Regions from separate parts of the Shewanella sp. S1-58-MNA-CIBAN-0166 genome, predicted to be linked through region 1. Evidence: riboswitches for the same ligand, from Rfam matches in the RefSeq annotation. Region 1 holds a riboswitch; the other holds the start of a gene.
The links. A riboswitch is a leader RNA that binds a small molecule or an ion and turns the genes downstream of it on or off. The one in region 1 is predicted to bind cobalamin.

Region 1 (11,073 bases):
CTACGTTTTCAACCCGTTTTTTGAGCTCTGGTTCAATATCATCGTATATGGCTAACTGACCAGCGTTAACAATACCCATGTCCATGCCGGCTTGAATGGCATGGTATAAAAACACCGCGTGAATGGCTTCGCGTACTGGGTTGTTACCGCGGAACGAGAATGACACGTTAGACACGCCGCCTGAGATCATTGCGTGTGGCAAGGTGGCTTTGATGTCTTTTATCGATTCGATAAAGTCGACTGCATAGTTGTCGTGTTCATCAATACCGGTGGCAATGGCGAAAATGTTAGGGTCAAAAATAATGTCTTCTGGTGGAAAGCCAACAACATCAACCAAAATGCGATAAGCACGGGTACAGATTTGGGTTTTACGCTCACGTGTATCGGCTTGGCCGTCTTCGTCAAAGGCCATTATAATGGCTGCCGCACCATAGCGTTTTACTAAGGTGGCTTGTTCAATAAATTTGGCTTCGCCTTCTTTCATCGAAATAGAGTTAACAATCGACTTGCCTTGAACGCATTTAAGCCCAGCTTCAATCACTTCCCACTTTGATGAGTCAATCATGATGGGCACGCGGGAGATGTCGGGCTCAGAGGCGATTAAGTTTAAAAACTTCGCCATTGACGCCACGCCATCAAGCATACCTTCGTCCATGTTGACGTCGATAATTTGTGCGCCATTTTCAACCTGCTCGCGCACGACATCTAAGGCTTCTTCAAACTTTTCTTCTTTAATTAAGCGTAAAAACTTAGCCGAACCGGTCACGTTAGCGCGCTCACCGACGTTAACAAATAACGAGTTTTTGTCGATAGTGAGTGGCTCTAAACCGGATAAACGACACGCCACAGGTATATCTGGTATCTGTCTTGGTTCGTGTCTGAGCACTGCTTCACGAATAGCACTAATGTGTGCGGGTGTACTACCACAACAACCGCCGACAATGTTGAGCATGCCTTCTTGAGCCCATTGATTAATGACTTCGGCCATTTCTTCTGGGGTTTCATCGTAGCCACCAAATTCGTTGGGTAAGCCAGCATTTGGGTGGGCAGAGACATAACATTCGGCAATACGTGACAATTCTTCAACGTACGGGCGCAGCTCTTTTGGTCCTAGGGCGCAGTTAAGGCCAATCGATAACGGCTTGATATGGCGCAAAGAGTTATAAAACGCTTCGGTGGTTTGGCCGGTTAATGTACGACCAGACGCGTCGGTAATAGTGCCAGAGATCATAACGGGTAGGCGATCGCCAAGTTGATCGAATACTTTTTCAATCGCAAATAGGGCGGCTTTGGCGTTTAAAGTATCAAAAATGGTTTCAACCATAATGATATCGGCGCCACCTTCAATTAAGGCGCTGGTGGATTCGACATAAGCGTCGACTAATTGGTCGAAACTGACATTACGAAACGCTGGGTCGTTAACGTCTGGACTGATAGAGCAAGTACGGTTGGTTGGGCCTAATACACCAGCAACATAACGTGGTGAACCTGTTTGCGTGGCCACTTCGTCGGCCGCTTGGCGGGCGACTCGAGCGCCAGCAAGGTTAATTTCAGCGGCTAGCGACTGCATATCGTAGTCGGCCATGGCAATAGTGGTGGCATTAAAGGTGTTGGTTTCAATAATGTCGGCACCGTTTAGCAGGTACTGAGTATGAATATCTTTAATGATTTGCGGTTGGCTGAGTACTAATAAGTCGTTGTTGCCTTTAACATCGCAATGCCAATCTTTAAAACGCTCGCCACGATAATCTTCTTCTTCCAACTTATAGTCTTGGATCATGGTGCCCATGGCGCCATCTAAAATCACAATACGCTGCGCTAACAATGCATTAAGTTGTTTAAGTGTTTGACTGTAAGAAGTCGATTTCGCCATAACAGTTACCTTTTATCACTATGTTGCTTGATACCTTGATTGAGATAAGCATACCCTTATTTTTACAATAGTAGGGCGATAACATCATTGCTGTGCACAAGTGTTGTAAATAACAGTTATACACAACGGTTGCTTTAACCGTTGCAGGCAATTGCCTTGGACAATTACTGCGTACAATGATTATCTTCTAAATGATTATCTTTTAAGATAGTATTTTAGACATATAAACGTATAGACGTCCATAGTACGCGAATTTTTATCACTAGAGCAAGGCTGAATTAAATGAAACAAGCCAAGATAATATTAATGCGCCATGGAGAATGCGAAGGTGGGGCAATATTTCGCGGCCAAACCGATGTAAAGCTCACCGACACTGGAATGGCCCAAATGCAGCAAGCGTTTGCTGAACTGCAATATCCAATTAGCCATGTGTTTAGTTCGCCATTGCAACGGTGTCAGCAATTCAGCCAGCCTTTAACGCAGCGATTAACATTACCGTTAACGACGATACCAGCACTGCAAGAAATTGATTTTGGTGTCTGGGATGGGCAATTGTTTGATGCAATTTATCAGCAAAATCCAGGTAAATTTGATGCTTACTGGCATAACCCATGGTTGGCTGATAGCACGCCTGATAAAGCCGAGTCGGTAAGCGATTTTGCTGCGCGAGTAGAAGCCGGGCTCATGAGCGTGGTTGATGAACTGTGGCGCTCACGTCATCAGCAGCACTCTTGTTTACTGTCTATCGACGAACAACAAGGGCAAAGCTTGCCGCAAACTGCTCAAGCTGTCGATTGTCCCCATGCGTTAGTGGTTACTCACGGTGGGGTGATGCGCTGTTTAATGGGCTACGTGCTTAAGGTTGGCCAATCTAGCGGAATATTCGCTAACCTAGCGATCCCCTATGCTGCTATTATGGTGCTCGATGTATATTGGCCTGATGATGTTGATAAGGTTGACGCTTTTCAAGCGACAGCAATGAATAGCAATACCGCTAAAGTGAGCTTTACATTACATTGGCCGTAACACTTCATTGGCTGAGCGTTACAACCATAGTGTCATTATTTTTGCGCCATAATTTGCGTAATAATTTGCATAATAATCTGCGCCATAACGTGCGTAGTCATTAGTGTCACAATTTGCATAGTTATTTGCATAGTTATTTGCAAAGTTATTTGCAAAGTTATCAGCGCCGTAATTTGAATAGTTATTTGCGTCATAATTGTCGTAATAATCTGCGTCGAAACCATAGTGCCTTTCAAGGTATTGGGAATTGGGATAAGCCCAAACTGTACCCGCAACTGTAGATGTACCCATCGAATATGGGGACATAAGTCAGATACCAGCTTTGAATCGCCTCAATATCCATGCCTAAGCGGGTGACTTAGGGGAGTTATTAAATAGATGTTTGTGTTAATTAATTGGACATGGCGGGCTAACTTTCATGTCTGAATCTGTATTAGATGTAAATCATCTTTTTTGGCAAGTCGATAATAAAACGATTCTGGCGGACATTCATTTCAGTTTGCCTAAAGGCCAGATGCTAGGACTAATTGGTCCCAATGGCGCAGGAAAGTCGAGCCTGTTACGCTGCTTATATCGCTATATTGTGCCGACCAGCGGCGATATTGAGATATTTTCTAAACCCATCAGTGAGTATTCCTCTAAGTTGTTAGCGCAGAATATTGCTGTGGTGCAACAAGATACCCCGCATTATTTTGACATGACCACCGAGCAATTAGTGTCGATGGGGCTTACTCCGCATAAAGGCTTGTTTGACTCAAACACAGCCCAAGACCGTGAACGTGTGGTGAGTGCCTTAACCAAAGTGGGATTACAGCAAAAAGCTCAGCAACAATATGAACTGTTATCTGGCGGTGAAAAACAACGTGCCCTAATTGCCCGAGCCATTGTGCAACAGCCGCATATTCTTATTTTAGATGAACCGACCAATCACTTAGATATTCGTTATCAAATTCAAATTCTTGAACTCGTTGCATCTTTAGGCATCAGTGTTATTGCTTCTATACACGATCTGAATTTAGCCAGTGCAATGTGCGATAAATTACTGCTACTCGACCAAGGACGATTAATTGCTAAAGGTACCCCAACAGAAGTGCTAACCGAGCGGCAAATTAGTGACGTGTTTGGTGTGTGCTGCGACATTAATCTTCACCCACAACACGGTAAGCCGCTGATCAGTTATTTTTATGGTTACCAACCGAGTCAGAAAGGATGCCCCGATCATGATTGATGCATCGCAACGTCGCTACTATGTTTGTTTCAGTCTGTTGGTATTGGCTACACTGCTTACCCCGATATTTGCCGCCAGTTTTGGGGCGGCTAACATTCATCTTAATGACGTATTAATGATATTTAATACCTTATTGGGCGGCGACATGCCGAGTGCGATTGAAGGCAGTGAACATGCGGTTACGATAACCCAACGTATTGTGCTTGAATTACGCTTACCGAGAATTTTGTTGGCCTTTGTGGCTGGCGCAGGGTTGTCTATAGCAGGCAGTGTATTACAAACCGTGACCCGCAACCCGTTGGCCGACCCGTATTTGTTTGGCATTAGCTCCGGGGCGTCATTTGGTGCAGTGCTGGTGGTGTCGTTATTCAGTCAAACCGGTTTGTTTGCCGAAATGTTTTCTGGTGTATTGACTATAGCGCCAAGCTTTACCGCGCAACCTTGGTGGTCTTGGTCGACATTAAGCATACCGATAGGAGCATTCATCGGCGCCAGTTTATCGGTGTTGGTGGTGTTTATTTTGTCGGGACCTGGTCGAAGTAGCCAAGTTGAACGTATGTTGCTGTCTGGTGTAGCAACGTCGTTTCTGTTTGGGGCATTGACTAGCTTGCTGTTGTATTTTTCAACCCCTCAAGCTGCGGCGTCAGTACTGTTTTGGAGTTTAGGCAGTTTTGCTAAAGCCAGTTGGTCTAATTTACTCTTACCCAGTGTGACGGTAGGGGTGAGTTTATTGATTATGTTGGCATTTAGACGGCAAATTATGGCGCTGCAAGCGGGTGATGAAACGGCTCATACATTAGGGATTAATGTCGCAAAATTGCGCTTAAGTATGTTGTTACTGTGTTCGCTTATTACGGCAATGTTGGTGGCAACTTGTGGTGGCATTGGTTTTGTTGGTTTGATGATCCCGCATACGGTTAGGCTATTATTTTCCGGACGTCAGCCGATGATCTTAACCGCGATGTTAGGTGGCTTATTTATGGTGTGGATTGACGTGATAGCACGATGCATTTTATTTAACCAAGAATTGCCTGTCGGCATTATTACAGCTGCATTGGGCAGCGTGTTTTTCTTGTTTATTTTGCGTCAACGCCGTTAAACACTGAGCTCTTTTTATAGGCACATAGCTAAGCACATAGCTAAGAATTAGATAAGCACATAGATAAGCACATAGATAAGCTCTTTGATAAGCACTGGATGAGTGCTGCAATACATCATATTGAATTTATCTGCCCAAATTGCTGGAGTTTTCATGTTTGTTATAGAAGCTGTTAAGTCAGATGTTGATGCCAATATTCAACATAAGATTAATCAAAAAACCAAACCATTAGGGGCATTAGGGCAGCTAGAAACCTTGGCGCTACAGATTGCTCGGGTGCAGTACCGCGGCGATAAACAGTCGTTAAGCACACCGCTGCAAATCACTAAACCAACGATGTTAGTTTTTGCTGCCGACCATGGCATTGCCGCTTACGGCGTGTCGATTGCGCCAAGCGAAGTGACCACTCAAATGGTGCATAATTTTGTCCAAGGCGGCGCGGCAATTAATGTGTTTTGTCGCCAAGTCGGGTTTGAGCTTGAAATTATCGATTGCGGAATATTACAACCGCTTACAGGCCAAGCCAATGTTATCGACCAACGCTTAGGCGCAGGCACTAAGGCTATGCATTTAGCTGCGGCTATGCCACTTGAAAAAGTCGCCCAAGGGTTTGAATTTGCTCGACAGTTGGTTGCTCGCCATGTTGATGCCGGTTGTAATTTAATTGCTTTAGGTGAAATGGGTATCGGCAATACTTCTGCTGCGACTGCGGTAATGTCAGCTATGCTCAATATTGATGTTGAGCAATGTGTTGGTAGAGGCACGGGAATTGATGATGCTACCTTGGTTATTAAAACAAAACTCATTAACCAAGCACTTGATTTGCATCAACATGAGTTAGTTTCTCCTGAAGCTATTTTGGCTCACGTTGGCGGTTTTGAAATAGTGCAAATGACCGGGGCGATACTGGCGGCTGCGGAACAAAAAATATTAGTGGTGATTGATGGTTTTATCGCTACTGCTGCAGCATTAGTTGCGGTAAAATTATCTCCACAATCAAGAGGCTATTTAGTTTTTGCTCATGAGTCGCAAGAGCAAGGACATAAGCTTCTGTTACAACAGCTACAAGCAACACCATTGTTGTCGCTGGGATTAAGACTTGGAGAAGGCACTGGCGCTGCGTTAGCGTTACCGTTAATTCAAGCTGCGGTGAATTTTTACAATCAAATGGCCAGTTTCGATGATGCTGGCGTTAATAATGTGGTTTAAGGGAACAACATGTCTGGCGAGATAAAATGGTTGCGGCAGTTAAATTTATTTTTTGTGGCGATGAGTTTTTTTACTCGGATCCCCGTTCCATCGTGGGTGGTGATTGATAGTGATAAACTCAATAAAGCTAGCCGTTATTTTGGTTTAGTGGGTTTACTCATTGGCTTAATTTGTGCGTTGGTATTTTGGCTCGCACAGCTGATTTTACCGGCAAGCATTGCCATTTTATTAGCCATGGTGGCGGGTGTATTAGTGACCGGTGCCTTCCATGAAGACGGCTTAGCCGATACCGCAGATGGTTTTGGTGGTGGTTGGACGGTAGAAGACAAGCTGCGCATCATGAAAGATTCGCGTTTGGGCAGTTATGGTGCCTTGTCGCTGGGATTAGTGTTATTGCTAAAATGGCAATTGTTAGTCGAACTGGCTTTATATAGCCCAATGGCGGCGGTCAGTGCGCTTGTAGCAGGCCATACACTTAGCCGTGTTGTGGCATCAAGCTTGATTTTTAGTGAACAATACGTCCGAGATGACGACACCAGCAAATCAAAGCCAATTGCCCAAGACCAGCAATTAAATGATTTATTTATTTTAATCGCCAGCGGTATTTTTGTGTTGTTATGGCTTAACGGTGTGGCGGCGTTTGTGCTATTTATTACCTTGTGGCTAGTACGCATTTTGTTAGGCGGCTTTTTCCGTAAACAAATTGGTGGCTACACCGGTGACACACTAGGCGCTGCGCAGCAAATCAGCGAAGTGTGTTGTTACTTAGTTATTTTAGCGGTTGGATTAAGCTAATGATTCATTTGGTGTTAGGCGGTGCGCGTAGCGGTAAAAGTCGATATGCAGAGCAATGTGTGGCGGAATACGCTGCTATTGGTTATTCATGTGTTTACTTAGCCACAGCCACAGCGTTAGACCATGAAATGTCTGCGCGCATTAATCAACACCAACAAGACCGTATGTCCAGCGTCCATAGCTGGACATTGCACGAACAAGCTTATGACGTTGGCCAAACATTGGTGGCGATAGATAAACCACAACAAGTCATATTGCTCGATTGCCTGACGTTATTATTAACCAATCACTTATTGTTAAATGACGGCGCCTCGTGGGCCACGCAAAAGTCATTACTCATCGACAGTTTGTCTGCTTTGCAAAGCGATGTGGTGTTAGTCAGTAATGAAGTGGGCTCGGGCATAGTTCCCATGGGTGAGTTAAATCGTCGTTTTGTTGATGAAGCGGGCTGGCTCAACCAAGAAATAGCCGCAATATCTGATCAAGTCACTTTGGTGGTCGCAGGCCTACCGTTGGCCTTAAAAGCATAATGTCATTGGTTGACGATCAATCTTCAATCGCCCCACCATTACGTGGCGCATTAATGGTGCAAGGCACCACCTCTGATGCGGGTAAAAGCACGCTTGTTGCCGGTTTATGTCGTTTATTTTCCCGTCAAAATATTAATGTCGCGCCTTTTAAACCACAAAATATGGCGTTAAATAGTGCTGTAACTGCCGATGGCGGTGAAATTGGCCGAGCCCAAGCATTGCAAGCTATTGCTTGTGGTTTAGCACCCCATACAGATTTTAACCCCGTATTATTAAAGCCAAGTTCAGACACTGGCGCCCAAGTCATTATTCACGGTAAAGCGTTAACTACATTAGAAGCTAAGGCCTTTTTCGGACCCGAGAGTTATGGTTATAAAACCTTAGCGTTAGCGGCAGTGATGCAATCTTACAGGCGCTTGCAGCAACGATACTCGTTAGTGGTGATTGAAGGGGCGGGCAGTCCGGCAGAAATCAATTTACGTGAAGGTGATATTGCCAATATGGGCTTTGCCGAAGAGGCAGATTGCCCAGTGATCATTATTGCTGATATTGATAAAGGCGGTGTGTTCGCCCATTTAGTTGGTACGTTGGCATTATTAAGCCCGTCTGAGCAAGCGCGAGTAAAAGGCTTTGTGATAAATCGTTTTCGCGGTGACATCAGCTTGTTGCAGCCAGGAATTGATTGGCTTGAAGCCTATACCAACAAACCAGTATTAGGCGTATTACCATATTTGCACGATCTACATCTAGACGCTGAAGATGCGTTAATTGATACCTCTCAAAGCTCATTACCTACAGCATTGTCTGCCAGCCAACGTATGTCTGTATTGGTGTTAGTGTACCCAAGGATCAGTAATCATACCGACTTTGATCCGCTGCGTTTACACCCGCATATTGATTTTCATTATGTGAGTATGCAGAGCATGGCTCAATCATCCCATTGGCCCGCTGCAGATTTAGTCATATTACCTGGCAGTAAGAATGTTCGTGCAGATTTAGCTTTTGTGCGTGAGCAAGGTTGGGACATCGCCTTAACAAAACATTTACGTTATGGCGGTAAAGTCATCGGAATTTGTGGCGGTTACCAAATGCTCGGTGAGCTTATTGATGATCCTTTAGGTATTGAAGATAATGCTGGTTGCAGTGACGGATTGGGCTTATTACCGATTACGACCGTATTAACTGCCAGCAAAACCTTAACTCAAGTAAGGGGTCACTTACGCTTACAAGACCAGCAGGCAGAGTTTAGTGGTTACGAGATCCATTGTGGTGAGTCTTCACTCACTCAAAGCGACGTTATCCAGCCGCTATCGATTGAACAATACGCCCAGCAGCCAATGGCGATGGCCAAGCTTGATGGCATGGTGAGTAATGATCAACAAATTTTAGCGACCTATGTGCATGGATTATTTGACCATCCCGCTGCATGCCAACTTATTTTGCAATGGGCTGGCTTAGACAGTCGCCATACTATCGATATTAACCAAATTCGCGAGCAGCAACTAAATCGTCTTGCCGACGTATTAGAAGCGCATTTGGACATGAATACATTGAAAGGAATAATCTCATGACAACTGATAACCACGAAAATGAACAAGCTAACACTATTGATGCAAGCAAAGCTGAACGTCATAAAGCCCGCCAGCAGAAAGTCAAAGTGGGCGTTGATGCCAAAATTGCCGCAGCGCAAGACGAAAAAGGTATTTTGCTGGTACTAACCGGTAACGGAAAAGGCAAATCGACATCTGGTTTTGGTTCGATTACCCGCGCTGTGGGCCATGGTCATAAAGCCGCAGTGGTGCAATTTATTAAAGGCACTTGGGCTTGTGGTGAACGTAATTTACTCGAAGGTGCTGGAGTGCCATTTCATGTAATGGGTACCGGCTTTACCTGGGAAACTCAAGACAAAGAAAAAGACACCCAAGCAGCAATGGAAGCCTGGCTTGAGGCAGAAAAACTGCTTAAAGACGAATCGATTAATATGGTGCTGCTTGATGAGCTGACTTACATGGTCAGTTACCACTATATCGAACTTGAGCGAGTATTAACGGCATTAAGAAATCGCCCAGCGATGCAGCATGTGATTATTACAGGCCGCGCTTGTCATCGTGACATCATTGAATTAGCCGATACGGTCAGCGAAGTACAGCCGATTAAACATGCGTTTAACGAAGGTATTAAAGCCCAGTTAGGCTTTGATTATTAAAGTTATTTTTTATTTTTAATTATGGCCTGCGGCCACTAACGTCGTGGCGCTTCGCCCACACCAGATCTTTCAAACTTCGTTTGAATTAAGCTCGCAAGGTTCCACCCTGCACGGGCCAAAAGGGGATCAACAGCAATCCCCTCTTGGATCACCCCTGCCGTTCCGGCAACATTTTCAAAGAGCGAAAAGGTCGCGACGGAAATTGATTTAGCTTTAAATCGCGTATTTAATCGTCTTCGACCTTATTCAAAAATGCTAACGCCTCCGATGGGGCGTCCCTTCCCCTCGAAAGCTAGATGGCCATCCTTGGCCAGCTCACGTCATTTTCTTCAACGTCCTCAAGTTCAGAGTTGAATCAAACCCATTACAAGCAAGGCAAGTAACTTATTTATGACCCATTATGTGGCAAAACTCATAAATGGGTAATATAAAAGCTAAAGTATCGAAAAACCTCTCTTAAAAGGCGCAATCAGCACAGGTGATTAGCTACAAGGCTGTACAAAAAACAACTACCTAAAAAATCAAATTCCTATAGCATCTTGCATTTAGTAAAAAGTTACCGATTAATATGGATATGGCATAGGCTAAGTCCAACAAGCGATTTATTCCTTGCAAAACCACACAACGCATAAAAACTATAACGTTATATTTACCAGGAAGGTTCCATGAAAGCATCTGTTCTGCTAACGATATTTCTAATGCTGCCGGCAGTCGCGCAGGCGGAAACTTGCAATCTAAAAAATTCAGAAGTTTACATTAACCTTATATCTGATTTGAAAAACTCCATTAACCCTATAAATAGGTTTAATGTTAAATACATTTACACCCAAATACGTGCAGTTGATATTCCAGAAAATGAAATACCTGACAAAATCGCTAATTATACAGCGTTGCTTTACTACCTCCATGAAAACATTACAATCCATGGAGTTTATGCACCATCAAATAGCGCGTGCAGCAGATATATTTACAAAATATCCGGGGCACCTGATGAATACAAAAAACTTAGCTATGTAGCTGTTGGACTCGTGGATAATAAAATTACAAACATTTCATTTGAGGACGATGATACACCAATTGATGGTAAAGCTTTTGCTACACTTTCAT
Region 2 (11,073 bases), on a different contig from region 1:
GTATGTAAGCGCTAAAGGACATGAGTTACCTTAATCATCACTACAGCATGTTTGAGCAATACCCGAGCATTTCTCGATGCCATTCAATTAAAGGATTCTAAGACAATATGAACAAGACAACATGGGCACTATTGAGTGCAGCATTGGTGTTGGTATGCATTGTATGTCAGCGCTAAAGGACATGAGTTACCTTAATCATTACTACAGCATGTTTGAGCAATACCCGAGCATTTCTCCATGCCATTCAATTAAAGGATTCTAAGACAATATGAACAAGACAACATGGGCACTATTGAGTGCAGCATTGGTGTTAAGTGGATGTCAGCAAGCAGAAACAGAAGTGGTCGCGTCGGCGGTTCAGCCTTTGCCACAACCAAGCGTACAAGCTGATATATACCAAGATTACTTACATCGTGATGTTCGGGACGATATTTTCTATTTTGTATTACCAGACCGTTTTTATAACGGCGATAGCAGTAATGATAACGGCTCAATCTCTAAACCAATTTCAGCGGGTGGTTTTGATACTAGCAGCAGTCGCGGTTTTCATGGCGGTGATATTTTAGGCATTGAACAAAAGTTAGATTATCTCCAAAACCTTGGTATTACCGCGATTTGGATGACGCCATTATTGCGAAATAAGGCCATTCAATCAGATGGCATTGCGCATCATGGTTATTGGATTGTCGACTTTACCGAAATAGACCCGCATTTTGGATCTAACGCAGACTTAAAACAGCTAATAGACTCGGCACATCAACGCGGTATAAAAGTCTTTTTTGATATTATTACTAACCACACGGCCGATGTCATCAAGTACCAAGAGTGTCATCAAGCGTCGGGAGAGTTTATTGCGCCGCAAACCCATTGCGAATACAAGTCGTTAGCTCAAGTTGAAAAGGGCGACAGTTACACGCCGTTTGTGCCGCAAGATCAAGCGAGTGTAAAAGTGCCTGATTGGTTAAATGACCCGCGTTTTTATCACAACCAAGGTGATAGCACATTCAAAGGTGAGAGCTCATTAAATGGCGACTTTAGTGGCTTAGATGATCTTAATACCGCAGATCCTCAAGTGGTATCTGGCATGGTTGATATTTACCAACATCTGATTAAAGAATTTAAGCCAGATGGATTTAGGATCGACACGGTTAAACATGTGGACTTGTCATTTTGGCAAACGTTTAGCCCTGAAATCGTTAACTTTGCCAAGGCGCAAGGCATTCCTCAGTTTCATGTGTTTGGTGAAGTGTATGATACCAACCCTAACAACCTCAGCGTTTTTACTACCCAAGGCAAGTTACCTTCGGTATTGGACTTTGCGTTTCAACAAACTGCGGCAGATATTTTTTATCGCGGCAAGAGTCCTGTATTAGCCCAGCAATTATTTGCCCAAGATTCGTTATATCAAGATGACGACAGCCAGGCTGATTTATTGATGACTTTTTTAGGTAATCATGACATGGGCCGCACAGGCTATTTTATCAATCAAGCCAATCCTGATGTAAGCTCAGCCGATAAACTGCAACGCAGTATTTTGTCGCATGCGTTTATGTTTTTATCTCGCGGTATTCCAGTGATTTATTATGGTGATGAGCAAGGGTTTACGGGTGATGGTAATGACATTGACGCACGAGAGGATATGTTTGTATCTCACGTTGCTAGCTACAATGACAACATTTTACTGGGCACAAAAGCGACGACCGCAGACGATAACTTTGACTCTAAGCACCCTTTGTATCAAGCAATAGCGCAACTGAGTGAACTGCGTAAGCAATATCCTATTTTGCGTCGTGGTCAATATCAAGACCGCTTTTACCAAGCAGACAAAGATATGTTTGCATTTGCTCGGGTAGACCCTGAAACAGGGGCAGAGTTTTTGATGGTGTTTAATAGCGGTGAGCAAGCGCAGACGATTAATGTCACCCAAGAGGGCAAGCGTTATCGCTTAATGACCACATGGCCAGATGTTGTAGTGCCACCAATTGAAGATGCCGCACAGGCCGTATCAGCAGAGTTAACGGTGACCTTACCGCGATTAAGTTATGCAATTTATACCACAGCGAGTTAAGCAATAGAGATAAAAAATGGCTATCCATTGGATAGCCATTTTTGTATTGGTTAGCACTACTGCTTTAATGCTAAGTAGTTAATGACCCCAATGATATCGTCCAAGCTACGCATTTCATTTAAATTGATAGCGTATTTATCGTTAACAATAAATGCCGGTACACTTTGTACTGCATACGACACTTGCTGTTGACGCCACATGGTTAACTTTTTATTGGTGTCTGCACTGTCTGCTACCGTGTCATATTGCTCTGCATCGACACCAAACTCAGCAAAAACATTTTTAATATCATCACGGTTATTAATTTGTGATTGGTGTTCATGTCCAGCTGCAGCGTGGTCGTGACCGCCGGTATTATCTTTGCCTTGGATCGCGCCAAACATGGCTATTTTTAACGCTTCTTTATTATCTAGTTCATGAATAACCGCTAATGCGCGCATGACTTCAGTGCCCAAGTCGCTATTCATAAAGTCGACATGTTTACTGTCGAAAGCGATTTTTTTGTCTAAACCCGCCTTGATTTCAGGCAAGTACTGGCTTTCCATATTGAAACAGTTATGGCAATAGAACGAGAAGAATTCAGTGACTTTAGGTTCACTCGGAACCATGTTGTTAGAAATCTGGGTATAGTGCTTACCCTCAACAAATGGCGTAGCAAATGTGCTAAACGAGGCGGTGATGAGCGTTAGTACTATGGCAAAATATTTAATCATGTAAACCTCAAATCTATGTTAATAGCGAATCAATGTTAATAGCGAATCAATATAAGTAGTAAATCGATGTTAGTAGTAAATAGTCACTAGGATTCGATTAATCTGCTTGAGCTAATTAGGGTAAGTTTGTTAGCTGAATTATGGCTTAAATCATCAATCAAAAAGACGCTAATTTCGTGATCGATGCGTGCTTTATGAGGATAATCCTTTAATAAAGTTCAGATATTGCTGTGAGGTTAATGATCTGTGCCAATGTCACTATTGCGTGGTCATGAGCGGTTCATTGTTGATGGGTTATGTGGCAAGGCCGATATGGCATGCTGAATTAGCAGGGATAATATAGAAGGATGAATGTAGAACAGTAATCTAAATGCTGACAACGATAATGGCTGTGGATGAAGAGTGGTCATAAGCGGTTCATTGTTGTTGGGTTATGTGGCAAGGCCGATATGGCATGCTGAATTAGCAGGGCTGATGTGGAAGGATGAATGTAGAACAGTCACCCTGAACATTTTAGTGCTGACAACGATAACGGCTGTGGATGAAGAGTGTTCAACCACGGTAGTTTACCGATCAACGCTAATCTCTGAGTGTTTGCCATGCTTCGCACACTTCTCGAAAGCGTTCAGCATTACCTTGTTCACGATCGGGATGCCATTTTAATGCTAACTTACGCCATTGCTTGCGAATGTCTTTATTGGTTGCGGTTTCATCAAGTTCAAACACTTTTAACGCATGACCTTTGTGCATCAACTGTGTGTTAACGCCAATATACTCTTGAAAGCTAGACCAGAATGACTCAAGCATTTCCCGTACAACGTTTACGCTGGAATCATAATTGTTCCAATCGAGATAATAGTCACGTAATGCACCATCGCGAATATGTTGTATATCAGCACTGGCTGGAATGATCCGAAATATTTGGATTTCCATCGCCTTCACTTGCAACCACTGCTTGGGTATCAGTATGTCTTGTAATTCATACAAGGCGTTCATCAGGAGAAAATTGCGTTTGAATAGGTCTTTTTCGGGTAATGGGTCAAGGTTATGCATTAAACCTTTAGTTTGTAATTCACTGGCTAAATGATGCACTTTCCAACTTTGATTTGATGATTGCAATAAACTCAGCACAGGCCATATGAGCGGGTTGTCACCTTTGGGCACATTGAGTTCGTTGCTGTCCGTGGTGTTTGCCAGTCCAGTACCGTCAGTATTGTGTAAGGTTTTATTGAGCAGCATAGTGGCGTATTCATCCTGAATTGGCGATTAATCTACTTGTCATTAAAACCCACTATGCCATAGTCGTTTTTAATGACAAGTAGATTTATCTCCACCAATAAGCCTATTTGGCCACTCAGCGAATACGTTAACTTGATAGTATGTTTACTGATGATAGATTGGTTCCGCGTGACATGATAGCCGATACGAGCATGCTTCAAATAGGTAACAATCAATATTGAGTCATATTATGATTTGATCAACATTTTTATTTTTATGGGTTTGATCAATTAATTCCTATTCTTACAGGCAAGAAAGCTTTATTTGGTATAAAATTCTCCGCAATAAAATAATCGGGGGCTTAACCAATGACAGATAAACACTTTATTAGTGCGCAACAACTACTGGAAGATTCATTTAGACTCGCTGCACAAGTATATGATAGTGGCTTTCGACCTCAGTTTATCGTGGGTATTTGGCGCGGTGGCGCTCCAATTGGTATTGCAGTCCAAGAGTATTTTGATTTCAAGAAAGTTGAAACTGACCATATAGCCGTTAGAACGTCTTCTTATTATGGTATTGGCACTGACAAACAAGATAAGAATATCAAAGTACACGGTTTGCATTACATTATTGAAAATGCCAATGCTAGCGATGGTTTGTTGATCGTTGATGACGTATTTGACTCTGGCCGCAGTATTGATGCACTTATTGGTAAATTAAGAAAGTTCATGCGTTTGAACATGCCAACCGATATCCGTATCGCATGCCCTTATTACAAGCCAAAAAACACTAAAGTAGACCTAAAACCTGAATATTTTATTCATTCATCTGAAGATTGGTTAGTGTTTCCCCATGAAGTGTCTGGGCTTAATCCGCAAGAAATTGCTGAAGGCAAAGCTGACTTTAAAAACATCCAAGAGTTGTTTTTATAAGCTATATTCAGCAGTTGTTTAAGCGGTAATTAGCAACGAATTTACTTAGAACTTTGTTCAAAGTTTGCTAAAGTATAAAGCTATGTGAGTGCGTCAACATACTTATGTCAATGCGACAATATTAGTATGCTGGCGCACTTTTTTATCCGAATCAATGCGAAATTTAATTAACATTATGGTTTCTGTAGAATTGTTCACCCCCGAGGCGCCTGTAAAGCGCCAACTTGAACTGTTAGCACCGGCTAAAAATGCTGATTATGGCATTGAAGCTATTCGTCATGGTGCTGATGCGGTTTATATTGGCGGCCCTGCATTTGGCGCGCGTCATAATGCTGGCAACAGCGTTAAAGACATCGCTCGCTTAGCTGAATTTGCTCATCGTTACCATGCCCAAGTGTTTGTGGCGCTCAATACCATTTTAATGGATGACGAGATTGATAAAGCGCAAAAGCTTATTTGGCAACTTTATGAAGCCGGTGTCGATGCCTTGATTGTTCAAGACATGGGGGTTTTACAATTAGATCTTCCACCTATCGCGTTGCATGCGAGTACCCAAACTGATAACCGCAGCCCAGAAAAAACGGTCTTTTTCGAACAAGTCGGTTTTTCACAAGTCGTGTTAGCTCGCGAGTTGAATATTCCACAAATTCGCGACATTGCTGCTAGCACAAAAATGAAGTTAGAGTTCTTTATTCATGGTGCGTTATGTGTCAGTTATAGCGGTTTATGTAATTTAAGCCATGCGTATTCTAATCGCAGTGCTAATCGCGGTGAATGTTCACAGATGTGTCGATTACCGTGTAATTTGACTACGCGTGAAGGTGAAGTATTAGCTGAAAATAAGCATTTATTATCACTAAAAGACAATAACCAAACGGATAATTTAGAAGCCTTAATTGATGCGGGCATTAGCTCATTTAAAATTGAGGGCCGCTTAAAAGACATTACTTACCTCAAGAATGTTACCGCACATTACCGTCAACAACTGGATGCCATTATTGCTAAACGCAATGATGTAGAATCTATTTCTCATGGCCGTTGCGAGTTTAATTTTACGCCCGACCCTGATAAAAGTTTTAACCGCGGTAAAACAGATTATTTTGTCAATGAACGCACTGAGGCCATTGAGCATTTTAGTTCGCCTAAGTTTATCGGTGAAAAAGTGGGCCGTATCACCCAAGTAGGTAAAGACTTTATTAAAATCGATACCAGTGAAAGTGGCAAAGACATTCATTTTAACAATGGTGATGGCTTATGTTTCTTTGTTGAACATTATGAAACCCAGCGGTTGTCTGACGATAAGCTCTCCGGTGTGCGCATTAACCGCGCCGACGGTAATACCTTGTATTTAACTGAGGTGCCTAAAGATCTTAAAATTGGCGTGATGATGTTCCGTAACTTCGATCATAAGTTTGAAGCTATCTTAAATAAAGATTCTGCCACCCGTAAAATAGCTGTTGATATGCAATTTTTTGATACCGATGACGGCGTCGGATTAACCATCACCGATGTACACGGTATAAGTACAACCGTTACCTTAGCCTGTGATAAAGCTCCTGCGAATGATCAAGCTAAAACGGCAGAAAATCTGAAAAAGCAACTTAGCAAACTTGGCAGCAGTGATTTTGTATTGAATAAGGTTAATTTACTGACTGAGCAAATGTGGTTTTTACCTGCCTCGGTGGTAAACGAGCTACGCCGCGATGCTGTGAGTGCATTAATGGCCACAAGGGTGACGAGTTACCAACGACCAGAGCGTTGGGTGCACGATAAAACGGCGCGTTTTCCACAAAAAGCATTGAGCTTTTTATCTAACGTGGCTAACGAAAAAGCGAAATCGTTTTATCATCAGCATGGGGTGATTCAAATTGAAGATACCTATGAGAAAAATAACGTGTTGCATGATGCACCGTTAATGGTGACCAAACATTGTTTGCGTTACAGCTTTAACTTATGCCCGAAAGAAGTTGAAGGGATTAAAGCCGACCCAATGTTTTTAGATGTCGGTAAAGATAAATTGAAGTTGGTGTTTGACTGCCATAAATGTGAAATGATGATTGTTGGTTCTAACCAATTAGTGAAACAATAACCGCATCGCAGCGAGATTTTATTCATCATATTTTCTCCAGTGGCAGCATTACGCTTGCCACTGAGTTAATTTTTCAAATAAGCTGCAAAAATAACCATTAAATAGCTGCCCAAACTCGTGCGTTTCGAGTACACTGCGCGGCTGAAATTTCATGGGTTTTAGCCTGTGATACCTTAAGTAGGAAAGAATAGATTATGAGCGATAGCAAAAAGTATGCTTTACGTGTTATTCAAATTGAAAACACGTGGAAAACCGAAATCACTCGTCGTATGACATCGACTAAAACCATAGTATCAAAAAGCCAAGATGGTTTTGCGTCAGAAGCAGAAGCTACTGCATGGGGCGAGCAATCACTGCAAGGTTTTTTATCTAAGCAAGTTGATCGTAACAAGCGTAAAACTGAAAAGCACCTTAAAGCTAAAAGTTTAGCAGCGGCTATAGCTGCAGAATCTGCCGTCGATGAAGAAGAGTTATTCGATGCTGAAGATGAAGACGATGCTGAAGACGAAGATGACGAAGAACTAAACTAACATCTTACCAACGATGTAAATGTTATCGATAAGTGTCAATTTTTGTATGTTCAGGATAGGATATACCTAATTAGAATGATTTTTAGTCAACTTATCTCTTTCTTGACCAAATAAGGATTCATTTGGATGAACAAGATTGCTGCAATTATCGGCTGCTCGGGCTGTCTAGGAATTATGTTCTTGTTCCCGAGTAGTGCATCTGCGACACTTCCAGCACTGATGGCATTTGGCGAAGATGACAACTCATCAGGTGCTATGGTGATGTCTGAGGATGTTCAAAAACTCACGGCCCTATCTGAAAAATTTGGCTTTTTACCGCCATTAGATTGGAAGCTTGCATTCAGCGATAAACGTGGCGATATGACAATGGCTGAGTTTATTCCATCCAATGAATCATTAAATGATTGGTCTCGTTTAGTCTGTATGCAGGGGTTTAAAGGCTTAGCAAATGACGTTGAACCGGACCAGTTTTTAGATTCGATGGCGGCGACATATCAAGAACATTGTGAAGGCAAAATTGTTTATCAACAGCTAGGCAGTTCTAAAGTCGATGGGCTCGAGGCTGTACATGGTTTATTAGGCTGCACCAGTATGCCTAATATTCATCATTCTTCCACAGTGGTTGAAGCGTCTTATGTTTCCAGCCCGCAAGGTGAGATGGGCTATTTTACGGTGATAAGTGATGACGAAAATGTCTACTTAATCCATAAATCCATTCGTACAGCCATTTTTACCACAGAGACAGCTCCTATCACTATCGATAATTATCGTAACTTCATGAGCCAACCTTAACGTCGACATTTATCGCTAACATTGACGACATATTCATATATTAGCGCTGTGTTGATATAATTAGCGCCGTGTTGATAGCGTTGTTGGCCATTTCTAGTGTCACTCTCGTAACATGTTGAATGCCCGATAAGTTGAATAATCTGTGAGTTAAGCTTTTGTTAGTATCAAGTTCACCTTAGGATCCGTTATAATCGCCGCGCTAATATTTTGGGATGTCACTCATTAGTCAGACAGTACTATGGTACTCAATGCTAACGCCGACATAACAACAGATATTTTTCAATCATGAGTTGAATATCAACTTATGATAATTTAATAGTCAATCTTTACGGTGCTTGCTTTGAAACGATAGACCAAAGCAGGATAATCGGGAAACCAGTGTAAATCTGGTACTGCCCCCGCAACGGTGATTGGTGAGAGTCAGGTGCGCAATAACCTTGCGTTAATCATCTTGACTCGCGTGCGTTTACCTTTAGTGTAACGCCATAACCTTAGTCCGGAGACCGGCCTTAAAGGTGATTTCGATGATTTCGGTGGGCAGATCTCGAAATGTAATGTGATACCGCTTGTGGGCTTATTTATAGAACCTTTCTGTAGAATAAGGCCCAAGAGGAGTTTTATATTGCGGCGTTATTGCCCCATTTTTCCTTTCAGGAGTTAAAGGTAAATGGGTACTAAACCAACAAAAATTGCACTGTTATTAAGTGCTGTCTTCAGTGTCGCAAGTGTTAATGCTGTTGCGATTGAATCAGTTGTTACATCCCCCTCGTCTTCGGCTATCAGCATGGATGAAACCATTGTGGTTATTGGCCGTAATGCTGCCAAGCCATTAAATATTGCTGCCAATGTTAATGTCATTGATGCTGCTGATATTCAAATGAGCGGCGCCACCAATTTAACCGATTTATTACGTGGACAATCTGGTATTCAGGTGTCGGATAATAACTCGGGCAGTGTATTTTCTATGCGTGGGTTTTCTGCATCACAAGCCGCTAATAACACGCTGATCTTAGTCGATGGACGCAGACTGAATAATATTGATATTGCGGCACCGAGCATTGAGTCGATCCCGATTAACTTAGTTGAGCGTATTGAGATTTTATCAGGCAGTGCAGGGGTACTATATGGTGACCAAGCTGTTGGCGGCGTGATCAATATCATTACCAAAGCACCGACCGAAACGGGTGGTGGTTTACAGGTTAGTGGTGGCAGTTTTGATACCTATGAAGCTAAGGGCGATATTTCAGGGGCTATCAATGATGCATGGCGTTACTTTTTAGCGGCCAGCTATAACGAAAGCGATAATTACCGCGATAATAATGACAATGAAACTAGTTCTATTCTAGGTCGCTTACAATATCAAACAGATACCGAAGACTTCTATGTTGAAGTTAATCATTTTGATAACGATCGCCAAGCACCAGGTGCGCTAACGCTGGCGCAGTACGAAGCAGATCCTCGCCAAGTAGCATCATTTTCTGAAGGTGAATTCTCTCATGAAATAACCACAGCATTGCGCAGCGGTTATCAATACCAGCTGAATAATATTTGGGCCTTAGGTGCTGATTTAACTTACTCGGATACATCAACCACGAGTCTGTTATTTGGTGGAGCAGGGCGTATTGAGCGCGACTTATTAAGTTTCTCACCTAAAGCTACTGCTAACTATCATTTAGAACATGGTGATTTAAATTTTGTTGCCGGTATTGATGTGAGTAAAGGTGAAGCTGATTTCGATACACTTTATACGCAACGAAATAATGAACAAACACAAAAGAGCGCTTATGTGCAAGCATCGGTACCGATAACGCCGATGTTATCTTATGTTGTTGGTGGTCGTTATTCTGAAGTGACTGACGATTTATATGACCAACTACTTTATCCGAACCGTATTGAAATCGATAATGACGCCCATGCGTTGGAGTTAGGGTTAAATTATCGCCCAAGCAGTGAACATCGTTTTTATGTCCGTGCAAATGATAACTTCCGTTTTGCCAAAGTCGATGAACAAGCTTACACCCCGCTTGATGTACAAGGTTTAAATCCACAAACAGGCCGTTCTTACGAAGCAGGTTGGGACTTTACCACTACAACTCAAACATTAAAAATCAATGCTTATCAACTTGAGTTAGAAGATGAGATTGTTTACGAAGGCGGTCGTACAGATGGGCCTTATGGGGGTGGTGCTAACGTAAACGCCGATGAATCTCGCCGCTTTGGTGTGAGCACTGCTTATGATGTGCAGTTATCAAATGACTGGCTGCTAGGTGCTTCGTACGACTATATTGATGCAGAGTTCACTCAAGGTGAGAACGACGGTAAAGCGTTATCTTGGGTGGCAAAACATTCAGGTAAAGCCTTCGTAAGCTATGATTTTGCTGATAATTGGCAAGCGTTTGTTGAAGGTGTTTACACTGGTGAGCGTTACATGGAAGGCGACAACAGCAATACCGGTGATAAGTTAGACAGTTACGTGCTAACAAACCTTGCGCTTAACTATACCTATTCAGGTTGGAATGGTAGCTTACGTGTAGATAACTTGCTTGATGAAGATTATGTTGGCACTGGTTATTACTCGGCTTATGGCAGTGGTTATTATTCTGGTACTGGTCGCTCAATTAGACTGACTGCGGGTTATCGTTTCTAGATTATCTTTTTTTAGCGAATAACCTTTCGAAAGCCAGTAAACTATTACTGGCTTTCGTTTTAATATATCGTTAAATTAATG

Region 2: another riboswitch for cobalamin. It lies ahead of AAEY99_RS13530 (TonB-dependent receptor); the one in region 1 lies ahead of AAEY99_RS20455 (ABC transporter ATP-binding protein).

The regions. Positions count from the first base shown of each region.
Region 1 covers NZ_JBEOPN010000051.1:9,519-20,591, forward strand. Annotated here, with positions in the region: gene metH (methionine synthase) at 1-1,873, opposite strand, end outside; gene AAEY99_RS20450 (histidine phosphatase family protein) at 2,156-2,899, shown strand; cobalamin riboswitch at 3,118-3,238, shown strand; gene AAEY99_RS20455 (ABC transporter ATP-binding protein) at 3,318-4,127, shown strand; gene AAEY99_RS20460 (FecCD family ABC transporter permease) at 4,120-5,226, shown strand; gene cobT (nicotinate-nucleotide--dimethylbenzimidazole phosphoribosyltransferase) at 5,380-6,435, shown strand; gene AAEY99_RS20470 (adenosylcobinamide-GDP ribazoletransferase) at 6,445-7,230, shown strand; gene cobU (bifunctional adenosylcobinamide kinase/adenosylcobinamide-phosphate guanylyltransferase) at 7,230-7,760, shown strand; gene AAEY99_RS20480 (cobyric acid synthase) at 7,760-9,331, shown strand; gene cobO (cob(I)yrinic acid a,c-diamide adenosyltransferase) at 9,328-9,966, shown strand; gene AAEY99_RS20490 (hypothetical protein) at 10,632-11,073, shown strand, end outside.
Region 2 covers NZ_JBEOPN010000021.1:49,418-60,490, reverse strand. Annotated here, with positions in the region: gene AAEY99_RS13570 (aldo/keto reductase) at 1-34, shown strand, start outside; gene AAEY99_RS13565 (alpha-amylase family glycosyl hydrolase) at 269-2,068, shown strand; gene AAEY99_RS13560 (thiol:disulfide interchange protein DsbA/DsbL) at 2,125-2,781, opposite strand; gene AAEY99_RS13555 (DNA-J related domain-containing protein) at 3,361-4,020, opposite strand; gene AAEY99_RS13550 (phosphoribosyltransferase) at 4,368-4,934, shown strand; gene AAEY99_RS13545 (peptidase U32 family protein) at 5,110-7,023, shown strand; gene AAEY99_RS13540 (DUF3622 domain-containing protein) at 7,218-7,553, shown strand; gene AAEY99_RS13535 (hypothetical protein) at 7,680-8,345, shown strand; cobalamin riboswitch at 8,658-8,871, shown strand; gene AAEY99_RS13530 (TonB-dependent receptor) at 9,013-10,992, shown strand.